Regions from separate parts of the Nonomuraea sp. NPDC050536 genome, predicted to be linked through region 1. Evidence: riboswitches for the same ligand, from Rfam matches in the RefSeq annotation. Region 1 holds a riboswitch; each other region holds the start of a gene.
What was found. Region 1 has a riboswitch for cyclic di-AMP ahead of ACIBHX_RS17880 (hypothetical protein). Riboswitches for the same ligand answer to the same signal wherever they lie in the genome.

Region 1 (5,842 bases):
GCCAACGCATCGGCGGGGTCACGCCGAAGGTGCTGACCCAGACGCTGCGGACCATGGAGGCCGACGGGCTCATCAGCAGGAAGATCTTCGCCGAGGTGCCGCCGCGGGTGGAGTACACCCTCACCGACCTGGGGCGTTCGCTGCACGGCCCGATTTCCGTGGTGGCCTCGTGGGCGGAACTGAACGTGAGAAAGATTCTCGAATCGCGCGAACTTTCGGCATAAAGCGCGAAATTCTCCCCCGCAGGGGGATATCTCTTCCTCCCAGCGATATACACCTGCCACTTCCGGCTCCGGCGACTCACGCCGCGTCTCTACGCTTTCCCAGTCCTGCGGACGGCGAGGGAGAGCACATGTTGGGACTGGACGACTGCCTGACCGAGGTCATGGCGATCCCGGGGGCACTGGACGCGATGCTCGTCGACCATACGAGCGGCATGGCGGTGGCGACCGACGGCACGCCCCGCGGCGTGGACGCCGAGTCCTCGGCCGCCGCCCTCACCGAGGCGCTGCGCGCCACGGTGGACGGCCTGTCCAGATCCAGTCCGGGCGAGACCGTCCGGATCGACGACATGCTGGTCACCACCGACAAGGGCCACCACCTGCTCAGGCTCCTGGACACGCATTTCGACGGTCCGCTGGTCATCTACGTGCGCCTCGATCTGGAACGGTCGAACCTCGCCCTGGCGCGCTACCGCCTGCAGGCCATATCCGGCCAGTTGATGACGTGAGCCATGGCCCGCCTCGACGCACTGCTCGCCGGATTCGCCCGCGAACGCTCCACGGGCGCCCTGCGAGTGGGCAGAGCTGGAACGATCTACCTGGACGAGGGCCGGGTGACCTACATGGAATGCGCCCAGACCCCGAGCGCCGACCGCCTGCTCACCATCAACGGCCGGGTCTCGGAGGAGGCCATGCGGGCCTACCAGGGCGGCGGCGGCTGCGGCCTGATGCTCGAACAGAGCCCGGTCACCCAGGGCGAGCTGCAGTTCCTGGTGCTCGGCGCGGTGCTGGACGCCGCCTTCTTCCTGCTGCCCGTGACCGGGACCAGGCCCAAGTTCCATCCGGGCCGGCAGCACTGGCTGGGCAGGCAATGGTTCTTCGACGTGGCGGGCCTGGTGCGTGAGACGGCTCGGCGCCGTGCCCGGCTGGCGCAGGCCTGGCCGCGGGCCGACCTCGACACCTCCCCGGTACGGCCTGCGGCCCGGCTGCCCGGCTCGCGCGTGACGCTCAGCGACGTCCAGTGGGAGGTCCTGGTCGGCGCGGACCGGGAGGCGACCCCGCTCGACCTGGCCGGGCGGCTGGGCAGGTCCGGGTATTCGATCCTGCTGGCCGTACGGGAGATGGCGGCGGCTGGCCTGCTGGAGACCGGGGACCCGCTGCCGCGGCGGGACCGCCGCACAGCCGAGGACCGGCCGCCGCACGACCCGGGGGCGCCGCACCTGCCCGTCGGCCCCGTGGTGAACGCGGATCCGCTGGACCTGACGTTGCTGATGCGGCTGAAGAAGGCCCTGGAGGAGTTGTCGTGAGGTTCCCCTCACTCAGGAGGAGGCCACCCGTGGAACTACGCGAGGAGTTACTGAAGGAGATGATCCTCCTGCGCGAGCGCAACCCGAGCGTGGACGGGAGCCTGGCGTGCACGGTCGACGGGCTGACCATCGCCAGCGACCTGCGGGGAGAGCCGGAAGAGCAGGCCGCCGCGCTGTCGGCGGCGGTGCTGGCCATGAGCAGGCGCATGATGGCGCTGGCCGGCCGGGGCGCGCTGGAGGAAACGCTCATCTCGGGCACCGCGGGCTTCGCCGCCTTCTACGCCGCGGGCCCCACCATCGTCCTCACAGTCCTGGCTGAGCCCGGAACCAATCTCGGGCTGCTCCGGCTGGAGGGGCGCAAGACGGCGGCGAGCGTGGCCGCCATCGCAGCACGGAAACAGTGACCGCAACGATCGGAGGAAACATGGCCGGGATGGACGTCTCCCTCAAGGAGATGATGGGGATCGACGGCGCGCTCGGCGCCGCGATCGTCGACCACGGCAGCGGGATGGCGCTCGGCACGCTGGGCGGCTCCAAGGACCTGGATCTCCAGGTGGCGGCGGCGGGCAACACCGAGGTGGTGAAGGCCAAGCTGCGCACGATGGACTCGCTCGGGCTCAAGGACGTGATCGAGGACATCCTCATCACGCTGACCGGGCAGTACCACATCATCCGCCCGATCACCGGCAGGGGCGGCAAGGGGCTGTTCCTCTACCTCGCGCTCGACCGGACCAGGGCCAATCTGGCCCTGGCCAGGCACCACCTCAAGGCGATCGAGGAGAAGCTGGAGATCTGACGGCCGCGCGGCCCGCGCGGAAGGCGCGGGCCGCGTCAGCCGGCCGTGTGCTTGGCGATGGCGCCGACGATCTCCGGCCAGAGCGGGCGCGGGAAGTCGTGGCCCATGCCGGGGAAGGTGAGCAGCCGGGCGCCGGGGACGGCCGCGGCGGTGGCCTGCCCGCCGACCAGCGGCACGAGCTGGTCGTCCTCGCCGTGGATGACGAGCGTGGGCACGCGGACCCCGGCCAGCGCCTCGGTCCTGTCGGGCGAGGCCATGATGGCGGCGAGCTGGCGGGCGGTCCCGTCCGGGTCCCAGGCCCGGTCGTAGGCCGTCCCGGTCATCCGGGTGACCCGCTCATGGTCGAACGGAAAGCCGGGTGAGCCGATGATCGACCAGGTGTGGAGCTCGTGCTCGATGAGCGCCTCGCGCTCCGACGGCGGCGCCGACATGAGCACCGCCAGCGCGGCCTCCGTCGGCGGGGAGATCGACGGTCCCGGCGTCGACATGATCGAGGTGAGCGTGAGCACCCGCTCGGGGTGCCGGACGGCCAGCGCCTGGGCGATCATGCCGCCCATGGAGGCGCCCACGATGTGCGCCGCCTCCCAGCCGAGCGCGTCGAGCAGCCCGGCGGCGTCGTCGGCCATGTCCTCCAGCAAATAGGGAGGATCGCCCGCCTGTGGCAGGTGGGTGGACAGGCCCGAGTCGCGGTTGTCGTAGCGGACGACGTGGTGGCCGTGCTCGGCCAGAAGGCCGCACAGGTCGTCGTCCCAGTGGATGAGCTGGGCGCCGAGGCCCATGATCAGCAGAAGGGGCCGCCCGTCGGGCGACCCCATGCTCTCGTAGACGATCTCGATGCCGTTGACGGGAACGCGCGTGGTCACCCGATCAGAATGGCATTCTAGTTTCTCGACGTAAAGAGGAAAGGGCCCTCCACGCGGCCGTCCAGGGGGAAGGGGCGGCCGCGAGGAGGACCCTGGTATCAGCGGCGGACGAGCTTGCGCAGCTTGTCCTGGCCGAGCACGAGCCCACCGCCGAGGATGGCCAGGCCGCCGGCGATGGCGAACCCGCCGACGCCGTTCGACTCGTTGACCGGCTGGGCGGCGGCGGCAGCAGCCACCGCGGCGTTCAGCGGGGCGGGCTTGTCCTGCGAGGGCTTGGCAGGCAGCGCGGCCTGGGCCGGAGCGTCCGGCTGCTTGGGCGCGGGCTTCGGCTTCGGGGCCTGGGGCAGGACGATCTTCGGCGGCTTGGCCGGGTTGTGGTCCATACGCGCCCACGCGCCGGTGGAGAAGGAGACGGGGTAGTTCTTCTTGCCCGCGCCGCCGCCCCACTTGGTGATGACGTAGCTGACCTTGATGTGGCCCTCGCCACCGACGCCGTCGACGCCGAGCGTGGAGGAGTTGAACTTGCCACCGGTGAGATGGGCGAAGGTCTTGGCGTCCAGGTCGAGCATGACACCGCTGCTGGAGGGGGTACCTGGGCCGCGGTCGCCGACGAAGAACGGCGCCTTCTTGCCCTTGTAGATGACGTAGCCCTCGGTGAACAGGGGCCAGCTGGGGCTGGCGACCAGGCCCTTCTGCATGGGCTTGCCGCTGGCGGGCAGGCCGGTGTCACCGGCGCGGCCGGAGGAGTCGTCCCAGAAGTAGGAGGCGGTGGTCGCTCCCTTGAGCAGGGGCCTCTTCTGGTCGAAGGAGTCGGCGTGGGCGGCGGTGGTGCTGATGGTCAGCGCGCTGATGAGACCGGCGCCGAGCAGGGCGAAAGAACGCATGCCAAAAAGGGCAGACATGGAAAAGCAAAGTCCTTCGTGTGGAGACAGGGCAAAGCGCTCAATCAGCAGGGCGTAGCCGGGCAGAAGGCCATACGGTCACTACGCAGAGCGCAGGGGGGAAAGCTGTGGGGGGAAGCTGTGGGGAAGCGCGCCGTCAGTCGGCTGCGGCAGGGTGTGACTCTGTGCGCGGCGGGGGAGCGTGCATGTGAGTAAAGTCCTCTCCATCTCGCCTACCGGGTTAGCTGACGGGTTCGGACGTGGAGATGCCCTACCGGCTCGCGAGCCGGATTCACCCCAAGGAACGTGGTTCCCCGGTTCCCGCGGTGCGGGATTCGGCGCCTGCTGGCGGCCTCTTCCTTGTGAAGGGCACGGTCACCAGCTGGTAACGCAAAGGACTCTATGGGCCAAATCCGGCAAAAGCAAAACAAAACCCATGAAAAGGGCAGAAGATCTACCTTTGTGGGTCAAAAGAGAGGGGGTACGGCAAGCCGTACCCCCTAGAAACACCAGCGTCAGCCGCCGCTCTTGCGCCGGAACGCGCGCTTGCTGCCGGCCGGACCGTGAGCCCCGTGAATCTTCGACGGATCCCCGCCCCTGCCACCCGCGGCCGTGTCGGCGTTCTGGTTGCGCTTGCGCTCCAGGGCCTCACGGAACTTGCGCTTCATCTCGTCCTCGGGAGTCTCGCTGACTTCCTGCTCCGGTGTTTCCGCCATGAGGACCTCCTGGTGTTGGGGACCCTCAAAGTTTCTCACGATGCCAAACCCGCCTCCACCTTGACCTGCGCCTGCGAGTTGCGCGCCATCACGCCGCCGCGCAGCGCCAGGATCGCCACGAGCGCGATGGCGGCGCCCGCGACGCCCAGCATCGGGATGACCTCCGCGGCCGCGGCGGCGTGCGCGGCGGGCAGCCCGTGGCGCGGCGCCTGGCTCGCTATCACGGAGGTGTAGGCGGTGCCGGCGAAGGCGAGCGCGACCGAGCCGCCGACCTGGCGGAAGAAGGTCAGGTTGGCCGAGGCCACGCCGATGTGCTGCGGTGGCACCGACTGCTGCGCGGCCACGGTGAGCCCCGACAACATCGGGCCCATGCCCAGCCCGATCAGCACCATCCAGCCCGCCAGCAGCCAGGGCGAGGTGTCGACGGCCAGATTCACGCACAGCAGCGTGCCCGCGATCAGCAGGAACGGCGAGGCCATCAGCCACGGCTTGTACTGGCGGGTCCTGGTCATCAGGGCGCCCATGATGATGCTGCCCGACACCATGGCCAGGGTCAGCGGGTAGATCCGCATCCCCGAGGCGGTGGCGCTCACGCCGAGCGCCGACTGGAAGTAGCGCGGCAGGAAGACCACGCCGGCGTACATGCAGAACGCCGTGAAGAACGAGATCACCATGACCAGCGTGTAGTTGCGGTTGGCGAACAGCCCCATCGGCATGATCGGATGCTCCACCCGCAGCTCGACCAGCACGAACACGACCAGCAACGCCAGCGCGAGCAGGATAGGAACGACCACCGCCGCGCTCGTCCAGGTGTGCCCGTCGACGCCCTTCTCGGTCAGGCCGACCAGCAGCGCGCTGATGGCCACCGTGAACACGCCGATGCCCAGGTAGTCGGGCCGCCCGCCGCCCGTGCCCGCACGGCGCGGCAGCTGCAGCCAGACGATCGCCATCAGGACGATCCCGAGCGGCACGTTCACGTAGAACGACCAGCGCCAGTTCGCCTGGTCGGTGAAGACACCGCCGACGAACGGCCCGGCCAGGAAGCTCAGCGCCATCAC
Region 2 (5,842 bases), on a different contig from region 1:
TTGCTGTGAAGTTCGTTCGGGTGCCGCTGGCCGCTGGTCTCGCGATCGGGCTGCTGCTCTCGCCGAACGGAGGTGCGCTGGCCGCGCCGAAACCCACGCTCAAGCAGGCCAAGGCCAAGCTCGCCAAGCTCAACGACCAGGCGGACAAGGTCGTCGACCGCTACAACACCGCCAACGAGAAGTACAAGAAGGCCAAGCAGGCCTACGGCAAGCTGAACGACCGCTACAAGAGCAGGCTCGCCACCGTGGCGGGCCTGCGCGATCAGGTCGTGGCCATCGCCGTCAACGCCTACACCTCCGGCATGGATCCGGCCTCGCTGCCCGCCATCGTCCAGCAGAGCGACCCGGCGGGCATGCTCAACGGGCTCGCGCTGGCCGACCGGCTGAATGCCGAGCGGGGCGAGACCCTGGCCGCCTTCGACGAGCAGAACCGCGGACTCAAGACCGAGCGCGACGGCGCCCAGCAGGCCTACCAGCAGGCCACACAGCAGCGCGACGCGGTCGAGAAGGAACGCGGCGAGATCCTCAAGCTCATCGCCCAGCAGAAGAAGCTGCTGAAGCGTCTGGGGGCCTACCAGGCGGGCGACCCCAACAGCCACGGCCAGGTGTACACCGGGCCCGCCTCCGGCAGCGCCGCGGCCGCGCTGAAGTTCGCCTACGCCCAGATCGGCAAGCCCTACGTCTTCGGCGGCACCGGGCCGGGCGGCTGGGACTGCTCGGGGCTCATGCAGGCGGCCTGGCGGGCCGCGGGCGTGTCTCTCCCGCGCACGACGTGGGAGCAGTGGGCCTGGGGCTCGAGCCGCAAGGTCTCCATGGACGCGCTCGAGCCGGGCGACCTGATCTTCAACTCCGGCCTCGGCCATGTCGTCATGTACGCCGGCAACGGCGAGATCGTCCACGCGCCCCAGACGGGCGACGTGGTCAAGGTGGTCAAGCTGTCCAGCTACGGCAGCGGCTTCGCCGGCGCGATCCGGCCCTAGCTTTCGAGCCCCCTTACCCGTACGGCAGGCCGCGGCCTGCTGTTATTCGTGTGACTTGTGTGACAGATGGGACCTGACTCGCAGGTGGGGCTCCAAATGTGAGAAGGGTCACTTTTCGGTAACGGCGCCCCTCGTTCCAGCAGGGGTTGGAGGCTTTACAAGCCGCTTATTCGATCTTGACAACTTTGCTGTCACTTTGCCGGATCGTGACCTTTCGGCGTAGCTTCTGGCGTCGCGGTGCTCCAGCCAGGTCGCCGCCAACCGACATCGAACCCCGGCACCGTGGTCGATGTGGACGCATAAAGATCCATTGGCCGAGTCCGTGCAGTCAGGAGGCACGGAGCCGGGGAACCACAGATCCCTGATCGTCCCCCAGGGATCAAGGGGTGAATCGGCGCGCATGGCGTGCCGTAGGGCGAGTCTTCCAGGCCCGAATCCGTCAGCTAACCCGGTAGGCGTTCGTGGAAGACCCAAGGAGAAATCCTGTCTACTCCCCTGCATAACCCCCGTCTGTCTCGCCTTGCCCTGAGTGGGGTGGCACTCACGATGACCGTGACGGCCGGAGGTCTGGTCCTCCATGCCCCAGCGGCTCAGGCGGCGACGACAGAGACGGCCGTCAGCTTCACCGTCAAGGCGGCGACCACCGCCAAGTCGGCGAGGGCGGCCACATTCGCTCGGCAGCAGTCGAGGGCCCGGAAGGCGGTAACCGTGGCCAAGGCCCAGATCGGTGACCCGTACCGGTACGGGGCCACCGGGCCCGGCTCGTTCGACTGCTCCGGTCTTGTCCAGTACGCCTGGCGCAAGGCCGGGGTCAAGCTCCCCCGCGTGGCGGCAAGCCAGTTCGCCCGCATCAGGAAGAAGGTCTCCTGGAAGCATCTCCAGCCGGGTGACCTGATGTTCTTCCACGGGCTTGGCCACGTGGGCATGTATGTCGGAAACGGCAAGATGATCCACTCGCCGAAGACCGGTGAGAGGGTCCGGATCGACAAGCTCAGCGGATGGCGGAAGTCGACGTTCGCCGGAGCGGTCCGACCCGGGCTCTGACCGTCACGAAGGCCCCGCCCCATTTGTGGGGCGGGGCCTTCGTGCTTACCATCGAGCATCGTGTCCGCGCAGGTGAGCCGCAAAATGGTGATCGCGGGCCTGCTGCTGCTCGGGCTCGTCGCCGCCGGCGCGCCCCAAATCCCGCGAACCCCGCCCGCCGCGAGCGCCCAGGCGGTCCGGGGCGAGGTGTCCGTCGTCGCCGGTCCCGGCGCGGACCCGAAGCTTCTCCGCGACCTCGCCGGCCGGGCCGACACCGCGGCGCGGCGGGTCGCGCGCGTCCTGGGCGGGCGGGTGACGGCGAAGGTCGTGGTCCCCGCCTCCGCTGCCGAGGCGGCCCGGATGGCCGGAGTGGGTTCCGTGGCGGGGCTGGCCGCGCTGGCCGACGGGGACCGGGTGATCGTGGTGCCAGACGGCTTCGCCCGGCTCACCCCGACCGGCCGCGACGTGGTCCTCACCCACGAGCTCACCCACGTCGCCGCGGGGACGAAGGGACTGCCCGCGTGGCTCTACGAGGGCTTCGCCGACTACGTGGCCTACAAGGACTCCGGCCTGAGCCTGCCCGTGGCCGCGGCGGAGCTCAGGGCCGAGGTCAGGGCCGGCCGGGTGCCGCGCGCGCTGCCGGGTCCCGGCGGGTTCGCGCCGGGCGCCGTACGGCTGCCGCAGAGCTATCAGGAGGCGTGGCTGGCGTGTCGGTTCCTGGCGGAGCGCTTCGGTGAGGAGAGGCTGGTGGCGCTCTACCGCGACGCGCGGGCCCGTGGTGTGGACCGGGCGCTGCGCGCGACGGTAGGACTTGACGTCGCGCGGCTGACCGGGATGTGGCGCGACTACGTGCGCGAGCGACTGGGGTGACATCGATGATCGACACGGCGCCTGACGACCTCACCGAGGACGCGCGGCCGTCGCGGGGGACCGGTATCGCCATGGTGGTCCTGGGGGCGCTGATCATGGCCGTCGTGATCCTCACCACGCCGTGGCGGGCGCTGCCGCCCGAGGCTCCCTACGTCCCGCCCGACCCGGCGCGCGACTTCACCGCGGCGCAGATCGCCCGCGCCGACGCCTTCGACGCCGCCACCAGCGTCCCCGGCAACCTCTCGCTCGCGCTGACGATCGTCTTCGCCGGCGTCCTGGTCGCCACGCCCTTCGGCGCGCGGCTGCTGGCCCGGCTGCGGGGGCCGCGATGGGTGCGGATCGTGCTGGGCGTGCTGGTGCTGACCGCGATCGTCGAGCTGCTGCGCTGGCCGCTGGGCATGTGGTTCGAGACGATCCTCCGCCAGTACGGCCTGTCCACGCAGAACTGGGCGAGCTGGACCGGCGACCGGCTCAAGGGCATCGCGATCAGCGTGGTGATCCTGTCGGTCATGCTGATCGTGCTGATGGCGCTGGCGCGCAGGCTCAGACGCTGGTGGATCCCCGCCGCCATCGGCGCCGCGCTGTTCACCGTGGTGGCCTCGTTCGTCTACCCCGTCGTGGTCGAGCCGCTCTTCAACGACTTCCGCCCGCTGCCCTCCGGGCCGCTGCGCACCAAGCTGCTCGGCATGGCCACCCGGGCGGACGTGCCCGTGGAGGACGTGCTCGTGGCCGACGCCTCCAAGCGGACCAGGGCGCTCAACGCCTACGTCTCGGGGTTCGGCGCCACGCGGCGCATCGTCGTCTACGACACGCTGCTCCAGGCGCCGGAGAAGGACATCGAGCTGGTCGTGGCGCACGAGCTGGGCCACGCCGAGCACCAGGACGTCATCTACGGCACGCTGGTCGGCGCGCTCACCGCCGCCTTCGGCGCGGGGCTGCTGTTCGTGGTCTTCCCCCTGGTACGACGGCGCGGCGGCGTCGCGTCGATCGCCGATCCGCGCGCGGTGGGCGTGGTCATCGGACTGATGAGCCTGGCGACCGTGCTGTCCGGGCCGGGGGAGAACCTCGTCAGCCGCCACGTCGAGGCCAGCGCCGACGCCTTCGCGCTGGACCTGACAAGGGACCCCGCCACGTTCGTGTCGATGCAGAAGCGGCTGGCCGTAGCCAACATTTCCGACTTGACGCCGAATGTTGTGGAATATGTGCTCTATGCCTCGCATCCGACGGCGCCTCAGCGCATCGCCATGGCCCGCTCCTGGGCCCTGTTGAACGGCTCTCCAGTACCACCATGAGGAACGTCGTGATCGTCACGAACGACTTTCCCCCGCGGCCAGGCGGCATCCAGTCGTTCGTGCAGGGGCTGGCGCTGCGCACGCCCGGTGTGGCGGTGTACGCACCCGCGTGGCAGGGGTGCGCCGAGTTCGACCGGCGGCAGCCGTACGAGATCGTGCGCCATCCCACCTCGCTCATGCTGCCGACGCCCGCGGTGGCGCGGCGGGCGGCTCGGCTGGTCGCCGAGCACGGCGCGGACACGGTCGTCTTCGGCGCGGCGGCGCCGCTCGGGCTCATGGCGCCCCGGCTGCGGGAGGCGGGAGCGCGCCGGATCGTCATGCTGACGCACGGGCACGAGGCGTCCTGGGCCGCCACGCCGCTGTTCCGCGAGGCGCTGCGGCGGATCGGCGAGCACGCGGACGTGGTGACGTACCTGGGGGAGTACACGCGTGCCCGGCTGGCCACCGTGATCGCCCAGGAGAAGCTGGTACGGCTGGCCCCGGGCGTCGACGTGGACCTCTTCCACCCCGCCGCTCCCGGGGAGGGCCGGCGGCCCACCGTGCTGTGCGTGTCGCGGCTGGTGCCGCGCAAGGGGCAGGACCAGCTCATCAGGGCCTGGCCGCGGGTCCTGGCCGCCGTGCCGGACGCCGAACTCGTCCTGGTGGGCGGTGGGCCCGACAGGAGGCGGCTGGAACGGCTGGCTGGCGGGGCGCCGTCGATCCGCTTCGCCGGGAGCGTGCCCGCCGAGCGGCTGCCCGGGTACTACGCGGCGGCCTCGGTGTTCGCGATGCCGTGCCGTACCCGGCTGCGCGGGATCGACGTGGAGGGGCTGGGAATCGTCTTCCTGGAGGCGTCGGCCAGCGGGCTGCCGGTGGTGGCGGGAGACTCGGGCGGCGCTCCTGACGCGGTACGGCACGGCGAGACGGGTCTCGTGGTCGACGGGACCGACGTGGCGGAGGTGTCGGCCGCCCTGGTCGAGCTCCTCACCGACCCGGAGCGGGCCAGGAAGCTGGGCGCCGAGGGCCGCCAGTGGGTTGCCAGGGAGTGGGCGTGGGACCTCGTCGCCGCCCGGTTCCGCGCCCTACTCGATTGACAGCATACTGTCGACACGACAGCATGCTGTCATGAAAGCGTTCTTGATCGACGTTCCGCGGGCCGCGCTCGACGACCTGGCCGGGCGGCTGAAGGGGATCGAGGAGCCCGGACTGGCCGCGTACTGGCGCGACCGGTACGACTGGCGGGCCTGGGAGGCCAGGCTCAACGCGCATCCGCAGTTCACCACCGAGATCGACGGGCAGCGGATCCACTTCCTGCACGTGCGCTCCGCCTCGCCGGGGGCGTTCCCGCTGATCCTGACGCACGGGTGGCCGGGGTCGGTGGTGGAGTACCTGGACCTGATCGAGCCGCTGGCCGGGTACGACCTGGTGATCCCTGCGCTGCCCGGGTTCGGGTTCTCCGGGCCCGCCACCGGGTGGGACCGGCACCGGACGGCGGGGGCGTGGGCGGAGCTGATGCGGCGGCTGGGCTACGGCCGTTACGGGGCCGTGGGCAACGACCTGGGCACGTTCGTCTCGCTGGAGCTGGGGCGGCTCGATCCCGGGCACGTGGCGGGGGTGCACGTCACGCAGGTCTTCTCGCTGCCCGACGGCGGGCCGCTGGAGCTGGCTCCCGAGGACGCCGAACGGCTGCGCGCCGAC
Region 3 (5,842 bases), on a different contig from region 1:
CGGCCCACTTGACCGTGCCCGCCAGGTCGTAGTCGTAGAGGGAGTACCAGAGCGTGAAGGCCAGTGGAAACAGCCCGAACGCGGCGAACAGCAGGAAGTAGGGGGATACCAGGGCGTACGGCATGGCCTTGAGGTCCAGCGTCGACCGCCAGGAGCGAGGCGGGGTGTGGCGGCGCTGCCGTGCGACCCCGGGAAGGGTGTCGAGGCTCATGGGAGACCTTTCGGTGCGGGGTGGGAACCGGGTGGGACCGCTCCCACGATGGGGAGCGGTCCGCCGTACCCGTCAGCCCGCGGCCTTGACCGCGTCGTCCACGAGCTGCTGCCAGGCCTTGTCGTAGCCGACCGAGCCGTCGTCCATGCCCTGGATCACCGACTCGATGGCGTTCTTGACCTGGGCCTGCTTGACGCCGAGGAACACCGGCTGCAGCGAGGCCGCCGACTTGGCGAAGATGTCGCCCATGGGAGCGCTGTTGAAGAACTCGTTCTTCGCGCTCTGCACGGCCGGGTCCTGCTGGGCCTTGACGTTGCTGGGCATGTTGCCGAAGTCGCTGAAGATGCTCGCCTCGGTCTGCGCGCTGGTCAGGTAGTCGGCGACCTGCGCGGCCTCTTTCGGGTGCTTGGACTGCTTGGGTACGGCCAGCCACGAGCCGCCCCAGTTGCCGCCGCCGCCGGGGACCGCGGCCACGTCCCACTTGCCCTTGCCGCCCTCACCGGCGTTGCCGCTGACCACGCCGAGCATCCAGGACGGGCAGCCGAGCGTGGCGAAAGCGCCCTTCTGCGTGCCCGCGGCCCACTCGTCGGTGAAGTTGCGCAGCTTGGCGGTCAGGCCCAGCTTGCTCATCTTCGTGGCGAAGTCGAAGGCCGTCTTGACCGCCGGGTTCTTGTCGACGATGAGGTTGTTGGAGGTGTCGAAGTACATGACGTTGCCGTTCTTCGCGGCCTCCTGGTAGAGCACCACCTGGTAGAGGGTGTTGGTGCCGTCGGTGAACCTGCTGTCCTTGACCTTCGCCTGGAACTGCTGGCCGACCTTGATGAAGTCGTCCCAGGTGGGCCAGAGCGCGCTCACCTTCTCGCGGTCGGTGGGCAGGCCCGCCTTCTTGAACAGGTCGGCGCGATAGCACAGGCTCATGCCGCCGATGTCGGTGCCCAGGCCGAACAGCTTGCCGTCGGCGGTGACGCCGTTCTCCCACTTCCAGGCGGGGAAGTCGGCCTTGCGGCCGTCCAGGCCGTACTGCTTCAGATCGGCCCACCACTCGGGGTGCGCTTTGGCCAGGCCCATGCCGCCCTCGTCGATGCCGATCACGTCGCCGGCGCCGTTGCCGGCCTGCAGCCACTGGATCATCTGCGGCCAGTACTGCTGCTCGAACTGGTCGGTCAGGTGCTCTTCCTTGATCTGGATGTCCTTGTGCTCGGCGTTCCACCTGGTGATGGCGTTCTTGTAGCCGAAGTTGCTGCCGCCGCCGAAGGTCTGCACCCGGATCGTGACCGGCTGCGCGGCCGCCGACGTCTTGGGAGCGGAGGTGGAGCCGCTGCTGCACGAGACGGTGGTGGCCAGCACGGCGACCACGGCTCCTGCCGCGGCAAAGCGCTTGTTGGTCATGATTCCTTGCCCCTCTGGGTGGGTCGTGGGTGGGAGGTGGGAGGAGTTGGGAGCGCTCCCAGCAAGAGTGCCTGCAGCGCCCATTCCCGTCAATCCACCGAAACGCAACCGTTACCGGGCGTGCCATCGAGCAGGACTTTCACGGACGAACGCCCCAAACATGCTGTTGGGAGCGCTCCCATCCCATCCACGTCGTTTCCGCGCTTTTACGGCAAGCCTGGGGACCGCCTCTCACCGTCGCGGGCTCGCGTGGGTGCACGGCGGCAGGGCTGAACGCGTGCGTGGTGCCCGCCGTAACGCCGCCCTGTGGGCCTGGCGCCAGGGTCAGGCGGGATCGCAGGCCTGGGCGCGGGCGGCGAGCAGGACGCGCTCGCGCTCGTTGCGCGTGAGCGTGGCGGCGCGCTCGAACTCCGCGCGCGCCTCCTCCCGGCGGCCGAGCTTGAACAGCAGGTCGCCGCGGACGCTCGGCAGCAGGTGGTAGGCCTTGAGCGAGGGGTCGTCGACGAGCTGGTCGATCAGCTCGAGCCCGACCGCCGGGCCGTACGCCATCGACAGCGCGACGGCGCGGTTCAGCTCGATGACGGGGGAGGGCGACAGGTGGGCCAGCTCCTCGTAGAGGGCGGCGATCCGCGGCCAGTCGGTCGACTCCGGCGTCAGCGCCCTGGCATGGCAGGCAGCGATGGCGGCCTGCAGCGTGTAGGGGCCGCGCGCGGCGCTGAGCGTCCCGGCGCGCTCCAGCGACTCCAGGCCGCGGGTGATGTGCGGCCGGTCCCAGCGGGCGCGGTCCTGCTCGAGCAGCAGCACGGGCTCGCCCGACGGGCCCACCCGGGCGGCCGAGCGCGACTGCTGGATCTCCATCAGCGCGACCAGCCCGTGCACCTCGGGCTCCGCGGGCATCAGCCCGGCCAGGACGCGGCCCAGGCGCAGCGCGTCCTCGCACAGCCCCGGGCGCATCCAGTCGTCACCGGCGGTCGCCGAGTAGCCTTCGTTGAAGATCAGGTAGATGACCTCGAGGACGGACGTGAGCCGTCCCGCCAGCTCCGCGCCCTGCGGTACCTCGAACGGCACGCCCTTGTCGGCCAGCGTCCGCTTCGCGCGGACGATCCGCTGGGCCACCGTCGGCTCCGGCACCAGGAAAGCCCGGGCGATCTCGTCGGTGGTCAGCCCGCCGAGCACCTTGAGCGTGAGCGCCACCCTTGCCTCGGTGGACAGCACCGGATGGCAGGCGGTGAACACCAGCCGCAGCAGGTCGTCCTCGATCTCGTCGACCTCGGGCAGGTGCTCGGTGTCGTCCAGAGCGTGACCGATCTCGGCGAGCTTGCGCTCGTAGTTCTGCTGGCGCCTGATCAGGTCGATCGCCCGCCGCTTGGCCACCGTCATCAGCCAGGCGCCCGGGTTGCGCGGCACGCCCGTCTCCGGCCACTGCTCCAGCGCGGCTACCAGGGCGTCCTGCGCCAGCTCCTCGGCCAGGCCCAGGTCGCGGACGAGGCCCGTCAGCCCGGCGATCAGCCGGGCCGCCTCGATCCGCCAGACGGTCTCAACCGTGCGATGAGCGTCGGTCACCGGGCCATCACAGCAGCTCACCCGTCCCGCTGACAACGGTGTCCCGGCCGGTCTTGTCCACGATCGTGAACTTCACGAATGGGGGATCGATCATGACCGGCAGGACACGCAACGGCGGGGAGGGGTCAGGAGGCGTACTCGGGGTAGCCGTAGCCGACGACCTGGGACTTGGGGCGGACGCGCTTCTCGACCTCACCGTTGCCGGTGTTGCCCTCGATCGTGGTGATGGTCCCGTTGTGGTTGTCCTTGACGACGAAGCCGACGTGGTCGATGTCGTCGAGGCTCTTGCTGCCGTCCCAGGCGTAGTAGACGACCGCGCCGGGCTTGGGGGTGTTGCCCCAGCGCTTGTTGTTCTTGAACCACTTGGCGTAAGTGACGGTGTAGGCGTCCCAGCCGACGGTGGAGCGGGCGCCGGTCTGCTCGCCCACCCAGGAGACGAACATGGCGCACCACGCGGCGTTCCGGTACTCCGCCTTGCTGCCGCCGTCGCGCCTGACGGTCTCCGTGGCGCGCGGGGAGTTCATGTACCACTTCTGGAACTTGGTCCCACCGCCGCTGGCGTCTTCCCTGGTGCCGATCTGCCTGGCGGCCAGCGTCAGGACCTGGGCCGCGGTGACCCTCGCCTTGACAGTGTGCGCCTTGACGGTGTGCGTCTTCGTGTAGGTCTCGTCGGTGATCACCTGCGCGGCGGGCGCCTTCACCGAGGCGGTGTCGGCGGTGGCGGCCTGGGCCGCGTGGGAGCCGAAGGCGGTGGTGAGGACCGTCAATCCGAGGACGGCGTGAGCGTAACCGATCTTGGGCGCACGAGTAAGACGATGCTTGACCATCGGGTGGGAGATCTCCTTGCTTCCATGCCGCTTACCGAGTTAGCTGACGGGTTCGGGCGTGGAAGCTGCCCTACGGCACCGTGGTGCCGATTCACCCCAAGGACGTGGGTCCCCGGCTCCGCGCGAGGCGGACTCAGCGGTCACAGGGTTTTCCTGTGATGTGGCAACGAAAAGGTTGCCCGGACATGGAGAAAGTAATACATGCGGCAAGAGGGTGACAAATCCCTAAAGGTAAAGTTTGGTGATCTGCCCCCGTGCTTCGTCCAGCAACCCGGCCATCGCGAGGCTCTCATCCAGCGGCATGACAGGGCTTTCCGTGCGCCCCTCGGCCAGGGCGTCGCGCACCTCACGAAGCTCGCCCGCGTAGCCGTTTTCGGCCGGATCGAGCAGGTGCTCGGAGGGGCTCACACCGGGTCCTGACAGCACGACCCGGCGCGGCGCCCAGAAGGGCGCGTCGATGTCGGCACGCAGCGAGGAGCCCACCACGGTGGCCGTGTTCGGGTAGGCGGCGAGTAAAGAGACGTCCACGAGCGCCCGGGCGCCGGACGGGTAGATCAACACGCCGCCCGCTTCAGCGTCCACCCCGGTGGGCGCGAGCGAGCCCGTCACGTGCAACGACGCAGGCTGGCCGAGCAGCAGCTGGGCCAGCCCGAACGGGTAGATGCCCAGGTCGAGCAGCCCTCCGCCGCCCAGCGCAGGGGCGAAGAGCCGATGGGCGGGATCGAAGGGCTGCGCGAAGCCGAAGGACGCCTGCACCGACCGGACGTCCGTCACGGACTCCTTGACCATGCGGATCAGCGGGTTGAAGCGCATCCACATGGCCTCCATCAGGAAGACCCCGGTCTGGCGGGCCAGCCGGACCATGCGCTCGGTGTCGGCGACGGAGGCGGTCAGCGGCTTCTCGCACAGCACCGCCTTACCGTGCGCGAACGCGGCCTCGGCCACCTCCAGGTGCTGGGCGTGCGGGGTGGCCACGTAGACGGCGTCCACCTCGGGGTCGGCGCACAGCTCGTCGTAGGAGCCGTACGGCGTGCCGCCGAACTCGGCCGCGAAGGCGGCCGCCCGCTCCGGAGAGCGCGATGCGACAGCCGCGACCCGCATCCCGGGCTCTGCCGCGATGACCGCGGCGACGGTCCTGGCGATGCCGCCGGTCGCCGCGATGCCCCACCCTAAGTCCGCCATGCCGATCACCCTATCGGTTGAAGGTCGCCGGATCGGGGCCCAGTCGCGTGCCCCTGCTCAGCGCGCCGATGGCCGCCATGTCCTCGGCGTCGAGGAGGAAGTCGAAGACGTCGATGTTCTCCCGTATCCGCGCCGGCGTGACGGACTTGGGGATCACCACGTTGCCGAGCTGGATGTGCCAGCGCAGCACGATCTGGGCGGGCGATTTGCCGTGCTTGTCGCCGAACACGGCCAGCGCGGGGTCCTCCAGCAGGCCGCGGCCCTGGCCGAGTGGGCTCCACGCCTCGGTGAGGATGCCGTTGGCGGCGTGATAGGCGCGCAGCTGCTTCTGCGGGAAGTACGGGTGCAGCTCGATCTGGTTGATCGACGGGGTGATCTCGGCCTCCCGGTCGAGCCTCTCCAGATGGTCGAGAGTGAAATTCGACACACCGATGGCCTTGACCCGGCCCTCGCGGTAGATCTTCTCGAGACTTTGCCAAGCCTGCACATATCTGTCCCAGCTGCGGAATCTGCACGCCGTCGGTGTTGAGCATGAGCGAGTTCATGCGATCCATTGTTCACGCGGCGTTACCTGTCGCTTCAGGTGACCTGGCTAACTTGGGGGCCGTCGTGATGAACCAATGGGGCAAGGCGGCCTCGGCCTGGGTGGAGTCGCCGCTGCAAATGCTGT
Region 4 (5,842 bases), 140 kb from region 1:
CCGTCGCCCACGCCCGCTCCCGCGCCTGGGACCTGATCTTCGACTCCCGCCGGGCATAGCTGTCTTCCTCGGCCCGCCCGACGTCTCTGGGCTGCGGAGCTTTTCTCCGCGTGTTCTCCGGTACGGCACGCCGTCCGGCGTCTCTGAGGTGCGGGGCTTTTCCCTGCGTGTTCTCCGGTACGGCAGGCCGTCCGGCGTCTCTGGGGTACGCGGCCTTTCCCTCGTCTTCTCCGGTACGGCAAGCCGCCCTACCGGCCGCCCGCCGTCGTGGCTTTCCGGCGCGCTCGCGGCGTGTCCCTCACGGGAGGCCGCCACCTCGTCGTCACGGCGCCCGGGATGCACCTGCCTGGGCCCGGGCTTGCCGCCGTACGACAGCGCCGCCGACCGCCGTCCCACGTCTCGCCGACCCGGCGCCGGGAGGGCCCACAGGGGTCCCGATCCCTGCAGCACCTGGGTTTCTCCTAGGCGCCGGGTCGGCGAGACGTGGTGCGGTGGAGGGCGGCGCCCATGTACGCCGGGCAACGCGGGACCTGGGTAAGCGGGTCGTGGGCGCCGTGACGGCGAGGTAGCGGCACCCCATGAGCGTGGCGCCGCAAGCGCGTCGGTAAGGCGCGACGGCGGGCGGCGGGTGGGGCGGCTTGCCGTACAACCGCAAGCCTGTCGAACAACAGCAAGCGCCGAACAACAGCAAGTCCGTCGAACAGCAGCTGTCGAACCACAGCAAGCCTGTCGAACAACGGCGCGCCTGTCGGACGACGGCAAGCCGCCCCGAAAGAGGAGGAGTTACAGGGTTGCGGTGGGCATGGCGGGGGCGGGGGATTTGCGGAGTTTGATCTGGTTGGCCCACTGTTTGACGCCCTTGGGGTCAGGGCGGACGGCGCCGGCGAAGCTGGAGCGGCGCCAGCCCGACAGGGGCTCTTCCTTGACCACGTCGCCCGTGTGGGGCGCGTCGACCATGTAGCCCGGTCGCGAGACCATGCCGACGTGGCCGAGGTCGTGGAAGAAGACCAGGTCTCCGGGTCGGAGATCCTTCCAGGCGATCTTGCGGGAGAAGGCCGAGTACTGCTCGGCGGCGGTGCGGGGGAGGGTGATGCCGGCCTTGCCGTACGCACGGAGCATCAGGCCGGAGCAGTCGTAACCGCCGTTGCCCGTGCCGCCCCAGACGTAGGGCGTGCCGCGCTTGGCCATCGCGAACTTCAGGGCGATCTTCCAGGCGGGGGTCGGGAGATGGGATACCTGGACCTGTTTGACCTGCGCCCCGGTGAGGGTGACGGTCGAATCAGAGGAGGGGGTGGGGGACGTGGCGGCGATCGCCAGGAATGCCAAAGTGGCAATGGTAGACAGGGGTCTGTCCTTCCATGAGGCCGGCCGGGTTAGCTGACGGGCTCGGACGTGGAAGGCGCCCTACCGAAAAAGATCGGATTCGCCCCAGGGGGAAAGTGGGTCCCCGGCTCCGTGGAGGGGCTCCACGGATTAGGCGGGGGGGACTCTAACGAAACGGTCAAAAGGGCGCAAATCGGTTAAAGCGACCATGTCCGGGAAGTGAGATGAGGTGTTCGGCAGCCGAGACGAGCAGGTAAGGTACCGGCCATGGAGTCGCGCAACATTCGCCTGGCCGTCGTCCCCGGCGACGGGATCGGTACCGAGGTCGTGGCCGAGGGGCTGAAGGTTCTGGAGGCCGTCGGGCCCAAGTTCGACATCACCCACTACGACCTGGGGGCCGAGCGCTACCACAGGACCGGCGAGGTGCTGCCCGACTCGGTGCTCCAGGAGCTGCGCGGCTATGACGCGATCCTGCTCGGCGCCGTCGGCGACCCGCGCAAGGTGCCGCCGGGCCTGCTCGAGCGTGACCTGCTGCTGCGCATCCGCTTCGACTTCGACCACTACGTCAACCTGCGGCCGATCAAGCTGCTGCCCGGCGTGGAGACCCCGCTCGCCGACACGCCCGCCGAGAACATCGACATGATCGTGGTCCGCGAGGGCACCGAGAGCCTGTACGCGGGCACGGGCGGCATCATGCGCAAGGGCACGCCGTACGAGGTCGCGACCCAGGAGTCGATCAACACCGCCTACGGCGTCGAGCGCGTCGTGCGTTACGCCTTCGAGAAGGCCAAGACGCGGCCGCGCAAGAAGCTCACGCTGGTGCACAAGACCAACGTGCTGACCTTCGCCGGCGACCTGTGGCAGCGCACGGTCAACCGGCTGGCCGAGGAGTACCCGGACGTCGAGACCGACTACGTGCACATCGACGCGGCCACGATGTTCTTCGTCAACCAGCCCGAGCGCTTCGACGTGATCGTCACCGACAACCTGTTCGGCGACATCATCACCGACCTCGGCGCCGCCATCGCGGGCGGCATCGGCCTGGCGGCCAGTGGCAACATCAACCCGGAGGGCGCCGCGCCGAGCATGTTCGAGCCGGTCCACGGCAGCGCCCCGGACATCGCCGGCCAGGGCAAGGCCGACCCGACGGCCACGATCCTGTCGGTCGCCATGCTCCTCGACCACCTGGGCCTGCACGCGGAGGCCGCCAAGGTCGAGCAGGCCGTGGCCGACGACATCGTCGACCGCCTCACCGGCTGGACCGGCCGCACCACGCACGAGATCGGCGACGACATCACCGCGCGAGTATCCGGCTAGGGCCGCCTAGCTCAGAAACGCGCCTGGCGGTTCCTCCAAAGGACCGCCAGGCGCTTTTGCATGCCCGACAACCCTTGCCATCCCAAATAGCGAGACACTAGTACTTATCTGGCACCCGTAGAGAGAAGGAACCCACGTCATGACCATCGCTCAGAAGCTCAGCTTCGATGTGCAGCATTCCGACCACGCTCGCACCGCGGCCGAGCGGGAGCAGGTACTGGCGAACCCAGGGTTCGGTCAGCACTTCACCGACCACATGATCTCGATCGACTTCACCGAGGGCGAGGGCTGGCACAACGCGCGCCTGCACCCCTACGGGCCGCTCTCGCTCGACCCGGCGACCTCGGTCTTCCACTACGCCCAGGAGCTCTTCGAGGGCCTCAAGGCCTACCGCCAGGTCAACGGGTCCATCGCGACGTTCCGCCCGTACGCCAACGCCGCCAGGTTCAACCGCTCCTGTGTGCGCATGGCCATGCCGGAGCTCCCCGAGGACCTCTTCGTCGAGGCGCTGGAGCTGCTCGTCCAGGCCGATCGCGAGTGGGTCCCGACGACCGAGGGGCACAGCCTCTACCTGCGCCCGTTCATCATCGCCACGCAGGTCGGCCTCGGCGTGAACTACCCGTCGAAGACCTACACCTTCATGGTCATCGCCTCGCCGGCCGGCTCCTACTTCACCGGCGGCATCAAGCCGGTGTCGGTGTGGCTGTCGACCGAGTACACCCGCGCCGCCCCCGGCGGCACCGGCGCCGCCAAGTGCGGCGGCAACTACGCCGCGGCCTTCGTCGCCCAGCGCCAGGCCATCGAGAACGGCTGCGACCAGGTGGTCTGGCTCGACGCCAACGAGCACCGCTACGTCGAGGAGATGGGCGGGATGAACCTGTTCTTCGTCTTCGGCGACAAGCTGGTCACCCCCGCGCTGACCGGGACGCTGCTGCCGGGCATCACCCGCGACTCGATCCTCGCCCTCGCCGCCGACCTCGGGCTCGAGGCTGAGGAGGGCACGATCAGCATCGACGAGTGGCAGGCCGGGTGCGAGTCGGGCGAGCTCACGGAGGTCTTCGCCTGCGGCACGGCCGCGGTGGTCACGCCGGTCGGCTCGGTCAAGGGCGTCAGCCGCGCCTGGACCATCGGCGACGGCACCCCAGGGCCGGTGACGATGCGCATCCGCGAGGAGCTCGTCGGCGTCCAGTACGGCTCCCGCCCCGACGCCCACGACTGGATCCACAAGATCGCCTAGACCTTTTCTCAAGGTTCTTGTACGGCGGGCCACGCCTCCCGGCCGCCCGCCGTACTTCGCCTGAGGGCCCGCGCCCGGCGCTTCCGGCGAGTCGGTGACGGTTGCCCGCCGCTACGGCGCACGGGACCCCTGTCCCGGCGATCCCGGGTCGCACGCCGTAAGGGCGGCTTCCGCGAAGTCGAGGAGGAGGGGCGTGCGGCGGGTCGCGGGCCAGGCCAGGGCGACGCGGTTGGGCGCCAAACCGTCGACGGGGACGTGGGTGACGTCTGGTCGGGTGTAGAACGTGGTCACCGACAGGGGCAGGATGATGATGCCGTGGTGGGCCGCCACGTGTTCGAGCTTCTCCTCGACGCTGCGTTGAGGCGGGAGCTCGCGAGGGCGACGGCCGTGCCACTCGGGCACCACGGAAGGAGCCTGGAGGAGCGGCTCGGCCTCCAGGTCGGCCAGGGTGACGCGCTCCTTGCCCGCCAGCGGGTGATCCCGCGGCAGCACCGCCACCCGCGGCTCCTCGAGCAGCGGGCGTACCTCCAGCCCGCGTTCGTCGATCGGCAGCCGGACGAAGCCCAGGTCCACCCGCCCGTCGTGGATGACCGCCACCTGGTCGTCCCAGCTGGTGCGCAGCAGTTCCACCGTGACCTCGGGATGGCGCCGGCCGAAGGCCCGTACGGCGGGTGTGACGATGAGCCCTGGCATGAAGCCGACCGTGAGCACCAGAGGATCGCCCGTCACGCGCCGCCTGGCCGCCCGGGCCGCGGCCAGCAGCGGCCGCGCGTCCTCCAGCAGCCGCTGCCCGGCCGGCGTGAGCGTCGTGGCCCGCCTGGTGCGGTCGAACAGGCGCGCCTTCAGGTCGTCCTCCAGCGCCCTGATCTGGCGTGACAGCACCGGCTGCGCGATGTGCAGCTCCTGGGCCGCGCGGCCGAAGTTCAGGTGCTCGGCCACGGCCACGAAGTAGCGCAGCTTGCGCAGGTCCAGATCCCCGCTCATACCCTCAAGGTATTACAGCGCCGGAAAAGGGTCTTGGACGCCCGCGGCATCGCGGCGGCATCGTGGACGGCATGGAACTTAATGACCAGCGCATTGTCGTCCTCGGTGGCACCTCGGGCATCGGCCTGGCCACCGCCAAGCTCGCCGCCTCGCAGGGGGCCGAGGTCGTCGTGGTGTCCAGCCGCCCCGCCGGCGTGGCGCGGGCCGTGGCGGAGGTGCCCGCCGCCGGGCACGTGGCCGACCTGACGGATCCCGCCGCGGTGGAGGCCCTCTTCCGCGAGCTGGGCGCCTTCGACCACCTGGTGTACACCGCGGGGGAGCCGCTCCGGCTGATGCCTGTCGCCGACCTGGACCTGGCTAGCGCGAAGGACTTCTTCACCCTGCGCTTCTTCGGCGCGCTGTGGGCGGTGCACGCGGCCCTGCCGTACGTCAGAGAATCGATCACGCTCACCACCGGGACCGCCAAGGACCGGCCTGGGCCTGGCTGGGCGGTGGCGGCCGGGATCTGCGGCGCGATGGAGTCGCTGACCAAGGCCCTCGCGGTCGAGCTCGCGCCCATCCGGGTGAACGCGGTGGCGCCGGGCGTCGTGCGGTCGCCGCTGTGGTCCGCGATGCCCGACCCCGAGGCCTTCTTCGAGCAGGTCGGCGGGGCGATCCCGGCCGGGAGGGTGGGTGAGGTGGACGACATCGCCCGCGCCTACCTGTCGTTCGTCACCCAGCCCTTCGCCACGGGGGCGGTCCTGACTATCGACGGTGGAACGGTGCTCGTTTAGAATCCCGCTGATCATGGATGGATTAGTGGGCGCCGACGTCGGCGAAGACGGTTTAGTCACGCGGATTCGCATCGATCCGCGGGCCATGCGGCTGGGCTCGGGAGAGCTCGCCGAGCGGTTGCTCGGGGTGGTGCGCGCGGCGCAGCTGAGGCACGTGGCGCCACCCGCCCTCGACCCTGGCGACCTGTCCAGACGGCTGGACGAGCTG

Region 2: linked by a shared signal. The riboswitch ahead of ACIBHX_RS11880 (C40 family peptidase) and the one ahead of ACIBHX_RS17880 (hypothetical protein) in region 1 are both predicted to bind cyclic di-AMP.
Region 3: linked by a shared signal. The riboswitch ahead of ACIBHX_RS18630 (CHAP domain-containing protein) and the one ahead of ACIBHX_RS17880 (hypothetical protein) in region 1 are both predicted to bind cyclic di-AMP.
Region 4: linked by a shared signal. The riboswitch ahead of ACIBHX_RS17140 (C40 family peptidase) and the one ahead of ACIBHX_RS17880 (hypothetical protein) in region 1 are both predicted to bind cyclic di-AMP.

Annotation. Positions count from the first base shown of each region.
Region 1 is NZ_JBITHD010000005.1:399,771-405,612, reverse strand. It holds gene ACIBHX_RS17910 (winged helix-turn-helix transcriptional regulator) at 1-224, shown strand, start outside; gene ACIBHX_RS17905 (roadblock/LC7 domain-containing protein) at 353-730, shown strand; gene ACIBHX_RS17900 (hypothetical protein) at 734-1,528, shown strand; gene ACIBHX_RS17895 (roadblock/LC7 domain-containing protein) at 1,558-1,932, shown strand; gene ACIBHX_RS17890 (hypothetical protein) at 1,953-2,324, shown strand; gene ACIBHX_RS17885 (alpha/beta fold hydrolase) at 2,360-3,187, opposite strand; gene ACIBHX_RS17880 (hypothetical protein) at 3,286-4,071, opposite strand; cyclic di-AMP (ydaO/yuaA leader) riboswitch at 4,284-4,419, opposite strand; gene ACIBHX_RS17875 (DUF5302 domain-containing protein) at 4,584-4,784, opposite strand; gene ACIBHX_RS17870 (MDR family MFS transporter) at 4,820-5,842, opposite strand, start outside.
Region 2 is NZ_JBITHD010000003.1:398,925-404,766, reverse strand. It holds gene ACIBHX_RS11885 (NlpC/P60 family protein) at 6-980, shown strand; cyclic di-AMP (ydaO/yuaA leader) riboswitch at 1,283-1,453, shown strand; gene ACIBHX_RS11880 (C40 family peptidase) at 1,515-2,024, shown strand; gene ACIBHX_RS11875 (hypothetical protein) at 2,085-2,873, shown strand; gene ACIBHX_RS11870 (M48 family metallopeptidase) at 2,879-4,165, shown strand; gene ACIBHX_RS11865 (glycosyltransferase family 4 protein) at 4,162-5,238, shown strand; gene ACIBHX_RS11860 (epoxide hydrolase family protein) at 5,270-5,842, shown strand, end outside.
Region 3 is NZ_JBITHD010000006.1:6,700-12,541, reverse strand. It holds gene ACIBHX_RS18645 (carbohydrate ABC transporter permease) at 1-211, opposite strand, end outside; gene ACIBHX_RS18640 (ABC transporter substrate-binding protein) at 284-1,600, opposite strand; gene ACIBHX_RS18635 (RNA polymerase sigma factor) at 1,925-3,163, opposite strand; gene ACIBHX_RS18630 (CHAP domain-containing protein) at 3,289-3,990, opposite strand; cyclic di-AMP (ydaO/yuaA leader) riboswitch at 4,004-4,139, opposite strand; gene ACIBHX_RS18625 (Gfo/Idh/MocA family protein) at 4,216-5,172, opposite strand; partial or broken gene ACIBHX_RS18620 (aldo/keto reductase) at 5,183-5,668, opposite strand; gene ACIBHX_RS18615 (hypothetical protein) at 5,785-5,842, shown strand, end outside.
Region 4 is NZ_JBITHD010000005.1:255,322-261,163, forward strand. It holds gene ACIBHX_RS17135 (ROK family protein) at 1-59, shown strand, start outside; gene ACIBHX_RS17140 (C40 family peptidase) at 784-1,326, opposite strand; cyclic di-AMP (ydaO/yuaA leader) riboswitch at 1,348-1,490, opposite strand; gene ACIBHX_RS17145 (3-isopropylmalate dehydrogenase) at 1,591-2,640, shown strand; gene ACIBHX_RS17150 (branched-chain amino acid aminotransferase) at 2,780-3,877, shown strand; gene ACIBHX_RS17155 (LysR family transcriptional regulator) at 3,989-4,861, opposite strand; gene ACIBHX_RS17160 (SDR family oxidoreductase) at 4,933-5,634, shown strand; gene ACIBHX_RS17165 (hypothetical protein) at 5,648-5,842, shown strand, end outside.